DNA from 3 places in the Mesorhizobium sp. P3_A8 genome. Region 1 is predicted to be linked to each of the others. Evidence: predicted binding sites of a transcription regulator. Region 1 holds the regulator's gene; each other region holds the start of a gene.
The links. Region 1 encodes LexA, which represses DNA repair genes until DNA is damaged. Its sites were predicted from a motif close to TGTTCNNNNTGTGTTCNG; they were not measured.
Positions count from the first base shown of each region.

Region 2: AC1DX4_RS30995 (ImuA family protein) is a predicted target of LexA. The motif match lies at 1,462-1,479, and genes of this name have one in related genera.
Region 3: parE (DNA topoisomerase IV subunit B) is a predicted target of LexA. The motif match lies at 1,803-1,820, and genes of this name have one in related genera.

Region 1 is NZ_JBFUGI010000004.1:224,084-227,360, forward strand. Features, by position in the region: gene AC1DX4_RS11780 (ComEC/Rec2 family competence protein) at 1-1,445, shown strand, start outside; gene lexA (transcriptional repressor LexA) at 1,439-2,176, opposite strand; gene AC1DX4_RS11790 (GntR family transcriptional regulator) at 2,558-3,277, opposite strand, start outside.
Region 2 is NZ_JBFUGI010000017.1:106,618-109,894, forward strand. Features, by position in the region: gene AC1DX4_RS30990 (DUF6504 family protein) at 1-480, opposite strand, end outside; gene AC1DX4_RS30995 (ImuA family protein) at 422-1,438, opposite strand; gene AC1DX4_RS31000 (LysE family translocator) at 1,852-2,484, opposite strand; gene AC1DX4_RS31005 (metallopeptidase family protein) at 2,620-3,042, shown strand.
Region 3 is NZ_JBFUGI010000009.1:300,855-304,131, forward strand. Features, by position in the region: gene parE (DNA topoisomerase IV subunit B) at 1-1,732, opposite strand, end outside; gene cpaB (Flp pilus assembly protein CpaB) at 1,970-2,902, shown strand; gene AC1DX4_RS22460 (type II and III secretion system protein family protein) at 2,933-3,277, shown strand, end outside.

The DNA of each region.
Region 1 (3,277 bases):
TCTATCACATTATCTCGATTTCCGGACTGCACATGGCGCTGGTCGCCGGCACCATCATGGGGCTGCTGCGCGGCGCCTTCGCGCTGTTTCCGGATTTTTCCGCGCGGCGGCCGGTGAAGAAATATGCGGCTGCCGCCGCACTGTTCTCGATCGCCGCCTATCTCGTCATTTCTGGCGTCGTCGTTGCCGCCGAACGCAGCTTCATCATGCTTGCGGTGATGCTGATTGCCGTCCTGTTCGATCGCGCGGCGCTGACCATGCGCAATCTGGCGATCTCGGCGATTGCCGTCATCGTGGTGTCGCCGCACGAAGTGGTGGGCCCGAGCTTCCAGATGTCGTTCGCCGCCACGGCTGCGCTGGTTGGCGCCTATGCCGGTTGGGCGGATCACCATGCGGGAAAGGCAAGACCGCCACCGCCAAAGCGGTCCCTGCCGAGCTTTCTCACGCGAAAATTCCTGCTGGCGACGGGCGGATTGGCCATGACCTCCATCATCGCCGGCTGCGCCACGGCGCTGTTTGCCATCTGGCATTTCCAGCGTGTGTCGCCGCTCAGCCTGTTCGCCAATCTGGCCGTCATGCCGATCGTGTCGGTCGTGATGTTCCTGGCCGTTGCCAGCGCGTTGCTGATGCCGTTCGGATTGGATGCGCCATCGCTTTACCTGATGGGCAAGGGTCTCACGGCGATGATCGCGATATCGGCGTGGATATCGGAACGCTCACCGGTCGATGCGGTCGGGCTGATCTCGCAGCAATCCGTCCTGCTGGTGACCGTCGCCCTGGTCATCGCGACGATGGCGACGACCTGGCTGCGGCTTGCAGCGCTGCCATTCGCGCTTGCCGGCCTGTTGACGGTGTCCGATACACGCACGCCGGATGTGCTGATCTCGGAAGATGCGCGGCTGGTCGCGCTGCCGATCGGCGGTGGAGAACTCGCGGTCAGCCGGGCTCGTCCGAACGAATTCACCGTCGACAATTGGAAACGCGCGCTGACGTCCGAAACCATCGTCGTGCCGGAGATGTTCAGCAAGGCGGATGGGCAATTCGACATTGCCGATGCCGTCGATCTGCCGCTGGGAGCGCCGTTCTATTGCACGGACGGCGTCTGTCTCGCCAGGCACCCGTCCGGCGCGATCATCGCGCATGTCGAAGACCGCAAGGACACATGGAAAGCCTGCGGTTTCGCCGATTTGATCGTCGTCAATGACGCGACCGGCTACGACGCCTGCCACAATCCCCTGGTTCTCGTCGTCACCAAACGGCAACTCGCCCGCAAGGGCAGTGCTGCCGTCTTCTTCGACCGTCAATCGGCGACCGGTCCGCCAACCGTCAACTTCTCGGTGGACACACCATATCGGCCCTGGCACGCACAGCGAAAATATTCACGCGAGGCGAGGGGGCTGGCGCCCTGGCGCAAGCCCGAAAAGCCGGCCGCTCCTGCTCAGTAGCGCCGGATCAGCCCGACGAGCTTGCCTTGTACCTTGACCCTGTCGGGGCCGAAGATACGCGTCTCGTAGGCCGGGTTGGCGGCTTCAAGGGCGATCGAGGCGCCCTTGCGGCGAAAGCGCTTCAGCGTCGCTTCCTCTTCATCCACGAGCGCCACGATGATCTCGCCAGGCTGGGCGGTATCGGCGTTGCGGATGATGACGGTGTCGCCATCGAAGATGCCGGCCTCGATCATCGAGTCGCCCTTGACCTCCAGCGCATAGTGCTCGCCACCCATGATCATGTCCGGCGGCACAGAGATCGAATGCGTCTGATGCTGGATGGCATCGATCGGCACACCGGCGGCGATGCGCCCCATCACCGGGATCGACACGGCGGAAACCGCATCGTCATCATTGCCAGCCGAGGGCAAGCGCGACGGCGCCGACTTGATCTGGCGGCCAAGGCCACCTTGACCAAGACTGCCCTGGATGACGCTCGGCGAGAATTTCTTTGCCGCGTTGAGGCCGGGCGCGATTGAATCCGGCAGCCGCAGAACTTCCAGCGCGCGCGCCCGATTGGGCAGCCGGCGGATGAAACCGCGTTCCTCCAGCGCCGTGATCAGGCGATGGATCCCTGACTTGGAGGCGAGATCAAGTGCTTCCTTCATCTCGTCGAAGGAGGGCGGAATGCCGCTTTCCTTCAGCCGTTCATGAATGAACATCAAGAGTTCATGTTGCTTACGCGTCAGCATGGCAGCCCCCAAGGCTTGAACAAAAGGTCTGAACCAGAATCGAAAAACAAACCCAGAACAAACACTATCTGTTCCAGTTGTGTTCTGCAACCGTTTAAAGTTTAGTGAATTTGTTAAGACGGCTGAAATTATTTGGCGCCCGGCAGCGGGCCGTGTTCGAAGCCTGCCTGCCGCAGCGGGGCGCTCTCTGGCTTTGAAATTGTTATGGTTAATGGCCTGTGGCCTATCCTAGTCGGCGGTCTGGCATCAGTTGCCGATAAGGCTCGATGAGCGTGTTTCTCCCTTTCACCGATCATTGGCCTGCCGTGAACGAAACGAAGCCAAAATGCCAACTTTACCGAGAAATTGCCACACTGGCTTTGGTCCACGATCCTCGTTGCGCTACCGTTTGTTTATGCTGCCGTCGCCGGCATGGACATAGACATGCAGCGTATAGCCGATGTGAGCGATCATCAGGTTTTTCGCGCGCCCGATGTTGCGATCCAGTGCCGCCTCCATGAGCGCGGTGTGGTGTTCGATTGCGACCGCCTGGCGCAACGCTTCCACGGCTTCCTCATAACCATGCTGCAGGCCGGCGGCCGCCCGCAGCGTTGGCGCCAGGCCGAGAAAACGGTGATGGCGACGCAACTGATCCACGATCGTGGAATGGAAGGTCAGCAGCCAGGGCGATGCTGCCGCGCTGAGCAGGGCCGCGTGGAAAGCCTCGTGCTTTTCATCCCATTCGTCGACCACCGCGTCGGATGGATCGTCGACCGCGGTCTTGCAGCGCGACAGCCGGTAATGCGCAGCGACGACGGTGTTTTCCCAATCGTGGCCACCTTTTTCGATCGATTCCTGGAGCAGTGGCAGCTCGACGACACACCTGGCGCGCGACAGGTCTTCCAATTCGATGCGCGAAACCGGAGCGACGGCAAAGCCACGATTGCTGATGGACGTCACCAGGCGCTCGGCCTCCAGTCGCGACAGCGCTTCGCGCAATGGTGTCCAGCCAATGCCATAGCTGTTACGCAGCGCGCTGAGCTTGAGCGGCGCGCCGGGCCGCAGACGGGTCGTGAGGATATCGCGACGCAGCAGCCTGTAGGCCGCTTCCGTCTTCGAGAG
Region 2 (3,277 bases), on a different contig from region 1:
ACTTTCCAGGCTGGCGCGGGTCGCCGGGTCGATGCGCAGTGCAGCGAGCGGCAAGGGTGCGAGCAGGGCTTCCTCGTCGCCGCCATCAACGATGCGGTCGCCGCAAAAGCGTGCCGCCGCCCAGGCCGCGCCCGGTGTCGGGGCAAGGCCGGCGCGGACATCGAAACCCTGATGGAAGAAGCGCGACAGGATGTCGTCCAGCATGGCGCGTTCGCCGCCGAACAGATGGGTGCAGCCGGTGACGTCGAGGAACAGGCCGTCCGCGCCGTCCAGCGCCACCAGCGGGGTGTAGCGGTCGCACCAGTCGGCCAGGCCTTCGAGCAGGCGCCGGTCGGCCTCCGCATCGGCCTCGACGATATCGATCGACGGATGCATGGCGCGCGCATCGGCGATGCCCATGTCGCGCTTCAGGTGCAGCGCCTCAGCCCGCTCGTCGAGGGCCGAAATGCGCTGCGCGTTGCCCTGGCGATGGCTGACCACCAGCGGCGGATGATCCGGCGGCCGGGAACGCCATGACCGCCCCAGACGCTGCCGCAGGATCCTTTCGGCCGCCAGATAGGGAAACCACAGCGACAGGATCCTCTGTCCGTTGTTTCTGGCCCCTTCTTTCGTCGAATGCGCGTTCATCGGGGTTCCACTCCAGTGTGAATTGTCCAGGCAGGGCCGTGCGGCTCTTGCCGATGGTGATGGTAAAGGCGGGGCGGCCGATCGAACCGGCGAGCGGCCCGGCGATGGTGGCGCGTGGCGTGGCCGGCGCCGACGAGACGATGAGCCGAACGGGCGCTGCCGTCGGTTCGGGCGCGGCGGCCTGCCGCAGTAGAAACACCGGGCGGCCGGCAGCCTGCGCCCTGGCATGCAGCCGGCGCGTCGCTGTCAGGTCCAGCCGCTGCGGGTTGCCACGGATTTCCAGGATAACGGCAGCGAGCGCCGTCATCCGGGCGGCCTCCTCGGCGACCCACAGTGCGTCGACGAGCTTTGGCGCCTCGGAAAACAGCAATTGCCCGGGCTCGATGCCGAACGAGGCCTGCAGCCCCCTGGCATAGGGAAAGCCGGCCTCGCGGAAGATTTCCGTGGTGCCGATCCAAAGCACCGGCAGCCCTTGCGCCTGCTTGAGGATCAGGCTGGTGAGCGACAGGGCGAAACCGGCGACGGCTCCGGCATCGCGGGTTTCCAGGCCATGGATTTCGCTGAGCGCGGCTTTCGGCAGGCCGCCGCTCAGGGCGGCATCGAGCCGTTCGACGCCGATGGGCAGGAAGGCATCCGGCAAGGCCGCCGCAATGCCGCGCCGGACGATCGTGAGATCGACATCGGCGCTGACATCAGCATCAAGGAGTGCGCCAGCCGGCGCCTGCAGGCGTTCGGGCAGCGTTCCCTCGATTTTCGCGATCTGGCGGCGCAGGGCAAAAACAGTTTCCCGCGCCACGGCTGATATCGCCATGACGGTCAGTGTCCACTCACAATTGTTCCTGTTATGTTCCTATAGATTCCAGAGGGCAGCAGAAGAGTCAAGCAGAGTCATAAGGAATTTATTCCTCAGTGAGGTGGCCACGAGCCCAGCGTATGGGTAGATCGCAGCATCCCGTGATTTCGTCATCCTAGGGCGAAGCAGCCGCGCAGCGGCGTCGCGGAGACCCTGGGATCCATGCCGCGACCTCGACTGTGGAGTGCAGCGGAGCAGAATTCTGCACCGTTGCGGCGCTCAAGAGTCCCGGCATGGATCCTCGGGTCTGCGCCGCGTCGCTGCGCTTCTTGCTCCGCCCGTGGATGACGAACCGATGGGCTTTTCTTCGCCAATCGCCAACGCATCTGGCTCGTCAACACAACGACCCCGTCAACTTTCTGCGCTGAAAACTAGCGCTGGCCGCCAAGAGCCAGCCGTGCGGCCAGACCCGCGAACACGGTTCCGAGCAGGACCTGCGGTGCGCGCTGGAACCGCGTTCGCCTCGACAACGCCGTTCCGATCCGGCTGGCGGTCAGGATGACCAGGCCGTTGACCACCAGCCCGATCAGATTGAGCACGGTCGCCAGCAGCAGGATCTGGCCGGCGACGGAACCGGCCTCAGGGCGCACGAATTGCGGGAACAGCGCCAGCACGAACAGCGCCATTTTCGGGTTGAGCAGATTGGTCAGCAGGCCTTGCCGAAAAATCCGGCCGCGCGAATAGCGTGGCAGGCCGGCGACCGGGGCAAAAGCCGTTCCGTCGGAACGGAATGCCTTCCAGGCGAGCCAGGCGAGGTAGGCGGCGCCGGCATAGCGCACGATGTCGTAGGCGATGGGCGCTGCCAGGAACAATTGCGACAGGCCGAAGGCGGCGGCCAGCGCGTGGCAATAGGTGCCGGCGGCGATGCCGGCATAGGTCGCCAGGCCCGAGGCGCGTCCCTGGCTGGCGCTGCGTGACGCAATCAGCAGCATGTCTGGCCCCGGCGTCGCGGTCAGCGCGAGGCAGGCAATGGCGAAAAGTCCGATGGTGGAAAGGTCCGGCATGAGAACTCCTGAGAGATGGCCGGAACCGACCCCTACGCGATTCCCCGGCCGCGGCAAAGGCGCTGCGGCGAGAATTGCCGCTTCATTTGCCTCGACCGGCGCGAAAGCCTATATGCCGGGTTCAAAGGACAAAGCATGGCCCGCATCTATAAAACCCGCACCTGGCATAGCGAACTCGCGCCCTCGATGGAGGAGTTCGAGTTCCTGGCACTGGAGGCCTACGCCCATTTGCCGGAGGACTTTCGCAAGCTGACCGGCGAGATCGTCATCCAGATCGCGGAATTCCCGACCGACGAGATCATGGACGATCTGTCGCTGGAAACGCCCTTCGACCTGCTCGGCCTGTTCGAGGGCCGTGGCATCGCCGAGCGCTGGAACCCGCAGACCGGCGAAGGCCCGAACCGCATCACGCTCTACCGCCGCGCCATGCTCGACTACTGGGCCGAAAACGAAGAAACGCTGGGCGACATCGTCACCCATGTGCTGATCCACGAGATCGGCCACCATTTCGGCCTGTCGGATGATGATATGGAGAAGCTCGAAGAGGCGGCCGAGTAGGCTGTGCCGATATTCAGGTGAGGCCGACCTGCGAATGGCGGCTTCCTACGCTTCCCAGTTCTACTGCGTCGCAGTAGAACTGTAATCACGTACCCAAATTACGCTCCGTTCCGGTTCTCGGAACCCACGATTCTCGACTAGGCCTGACCTGAATCTCGACACAGCCTGCGTCCGAGCAGGCAGCGAGCCGATCACATGCGTCATCGTCTTGCCCAATTATACAAGTTTTGATATA
Region 3 (3,277 bases), on a different contig from region 1:
GCGGCACCGCCAGATAGAGATGGCCGCCACGCACCAGCCCCGGCATTTCCTGGTAGAAGAAGGTGATCAGCAGCGAAGCGATATGAGCACCGTCGACGTCGGCGTCGGTCATGATGATCACACGGTCGTAGCGCAGATCTTCGTCGCGGTACTTCGAGCGCGTGCCGCAGCCGAGCGCCTGGATCAGGTCCGATATCTGCTGGTTGGCGGCCAGCTTGTCATTGCCGGCACTGGCGACGTTGAGGATTTTTCCACGCAGCGGCAACACGGCCTGGCTGGCGCGGTCGCGCGCCTGCTTGGCCGAGCCGCCGGCCGAGTCGCCTTCGACGATGAAGAGTTCGGCGCCGGCCGCCGCATTCTGCGTGCAATCGGCGAGCTTGCCCGGCAGGCGCAATTTGCGCACCGCGCTCTTGCGCGACACTTCCTTTTCCTGGCGCCGGCGCACCCGCTCGTCGGCGCGCGCAATCACCCATTCAAGCAGCTTCGAGGCTTCCTGCGGATTGTCGGCCAGCCAATGGTCGAACGGATCGCGGATCGCGGTCTCGACAATGCGAATGGCCTCGATCGTCGCCAGCCTGTCCTTGGTCTGGCCGACGAATTCCGGTTCGCGGATGAACACCGACAGCATGCCGGCCGCCGAGATCATGACGTCTTCCGAGGTGACGATCGAGGCGCGCTTGTTGCCGACGAGATCGGCATAGGCGCGCAAGCCACGCGTCAGCACGTTGCGGAAGCCGGCCTCGTGGGTGCCGCCTTCGCCGGTCGGGATGGTGTTGCAGTAGGAATTGATGAAGCCGTCGCCGCCGAACCAGGTCACCGCCCATTCGAGGGAGCCATGGCCGCCTTGTTTTTCGCTTTTTCCCGCGAAGATTTCGCGCGTCACCTGGAAGTCGTCGCCGAGCGATGCCTTGAGATAATCCTTGAGGCCGCCGGGAAAATGGAACTCCGCCTTTGCCGGCGTCTGGTCCTTTTCCTTGATCAGCGAGGGATCGCAGGTCCAGCGGATCTCGACGCCGCCGAACAGATAGGCTTTCGAGCGCGTCATGCGGTAGAGCCGCGCCGGTTCGAAGGCCGCGCCCTTGCCGAAAATCTGCTCGTCGGGATGGAAGCGGATTTTCGTTCCGCGCCGGTTATGGACCTCGCCTAGGTGCTCAAGGCCGGTCACCGGGACGCCGCGCGAAAAGCGCTGGCGATAGAGCTGACGGCCGCGTGCGACCTCGACCTCGAGATGGTCCGACAGCGCGTTGACCACCGACACGCCGACGCCATGCAAGCCGCCCGAGGTCTCGTAGACCTTGGAGTCGAACTTGCCGCCCGAATGCAGCGTCGTCATGATGACTTCGAGCGCCGGCTTCTTGAATTTCGGATGCGGGTCGACCGGAATGCCGCGGCCATTGTCGGTGACGGCCAGATAGCCATCGGCCGACAGCTCGACATCGATGAAGGTGGCATGGCCGGCGACCGCCTCGTCCATTGAATTGTCGATGACCTCGGCGAACAGATGGTGCATCGCCTTGTCGTCGGTGCCGCCGATATACATGCCCGGCCGGCGGCGCACCGGCTCCAGGCCTTCGAGCACCTCGATGTCGGCGGCGCTATAGCCCTCGCTGCCATCCTTGGTCGCGGCCGGACGTTTGGCGGCCTGCACCAGCGGGTCAGCCGGGCGCGCGGGTGTGCGAACCGGCTGTGGCTGCTTGTCCATGTTGCCGAAGAGATCGTTGTTGTCGTCCATGCCTGCCATCGGGTCCGATGCTGCGAATCACCCGTCGATACTGCCACGCTTTGCGGCGCCAAGCGACGGAGGTTCCTGTTACGTTCGGGGATTTGACCCGTCTTATCCTAAAACCATTCGATAACCAAGCGGGCGGAAATAGGTCGAATGCAGCCGCACAAGATTCCTGATTCTTTAACAATGCGGCCTAGCGTGAGCCCAACATAATAAGAAACTGCGGGCATCAGGGGTTTCGGCGTGAGGGGCAAGGCCATAACGATGATCGGCATCGCCGCCGTTTTCGGCGCGATCTCGATCTTTGCCGCGGATTTCTGGGTCAAGAGCCAGGCCAAGCCGGATGCCGAGGAGAAGACGGCGTCGATCGCCGCTCCGGCACCGCCCAGGATCGAGTTCAAGACCATCGTGGTGGCGAACGCGCCGTTGCGCTACGGCATGGAACTCGACCGCGCCAAGCTCAGCGAAATCCCGTGGCCGCAGGATTCGCTGCCACAAGGGGCATTTCCCACCATCGATGGGTTGCTTGGCGAAGGCAGCCGCGTGGTGCTGTCGCCGATCGAGGTCAACGAACCGGTGCTGCTGACCAAGCTGTCGGGTCCGAACGGCCGCGCAACGCTCTCCAACATGATGACGCCCGGAATGCGGGCGGTCACCATCCGCACCGACGAGATCGCCGGTGTCGGCGGCTTCGTGACACCGGGCGACCGCGTCGATGTCGTGCTGACGCGCGATGCCGGCGAAATCCAGGAAGTCGCCAAGAACGCACAAGGGGCGGCCGGTTCGACCATCACCTCCGAGATTGTCGTCGCCGACGCCAAGGTACTGAGTGTCGGCCAGGGCGCCGACGTGCGCCAGACGACGCCGCAGGTGACCAATTCCGTGACCATCGAGGTGACGACCGAGGGCGCGCAGAAAGTGGCGCTTGCCCGCACCGTCGGCACGCTGTCGCTGTCGCTGCGCTCCGCCAGCGAAGGCGGCGACGGCAAGGACGGCGTCACCACCATCTCTTCCTTCGGCGGATCGGTGGCGGCCAAGGCTCAGGCCGCGGCCGGTTCGCTGTTCGATGCGATGACCAAGGAGCCGGAGAAGCCGAAATTCAAGACGATCATCGTGACGCGCGGAACGAAGGCCGAGGAATATCAGGTTCCTGCGCGGGACCAGAACCAGAAGTAAAGGCCGGTGGGGACCGGACGGGACAGGGCAATGTTGATGCGTACCCTATATCGAATGACGGGCCGGTCGCGCTTCGTGCGCACGCTGGCAATGGCGGTTGCGGTGGCTGCGAGCGGCATGCTTGCTCTGCCCGGGGCGGCCAAGGCGGACAATGACATCGTCTATGTCTCGTCGACCAAGAATGCGTCGATCAAGGTCGCCAAGGGCAAGCCCAAGACGATCATAACGAGTGCCGCCTTCTACCAGATCGTCATCGGCGATCCGGAGATCGCCAACGTCAATCCACTGACCGACAAATCCTTCTATGTGCTCGGCAACAATCTCGGCACCACCGGCATTGCGCTGTTCGACGAGAAAAAGCAGCTTGTCGGCACG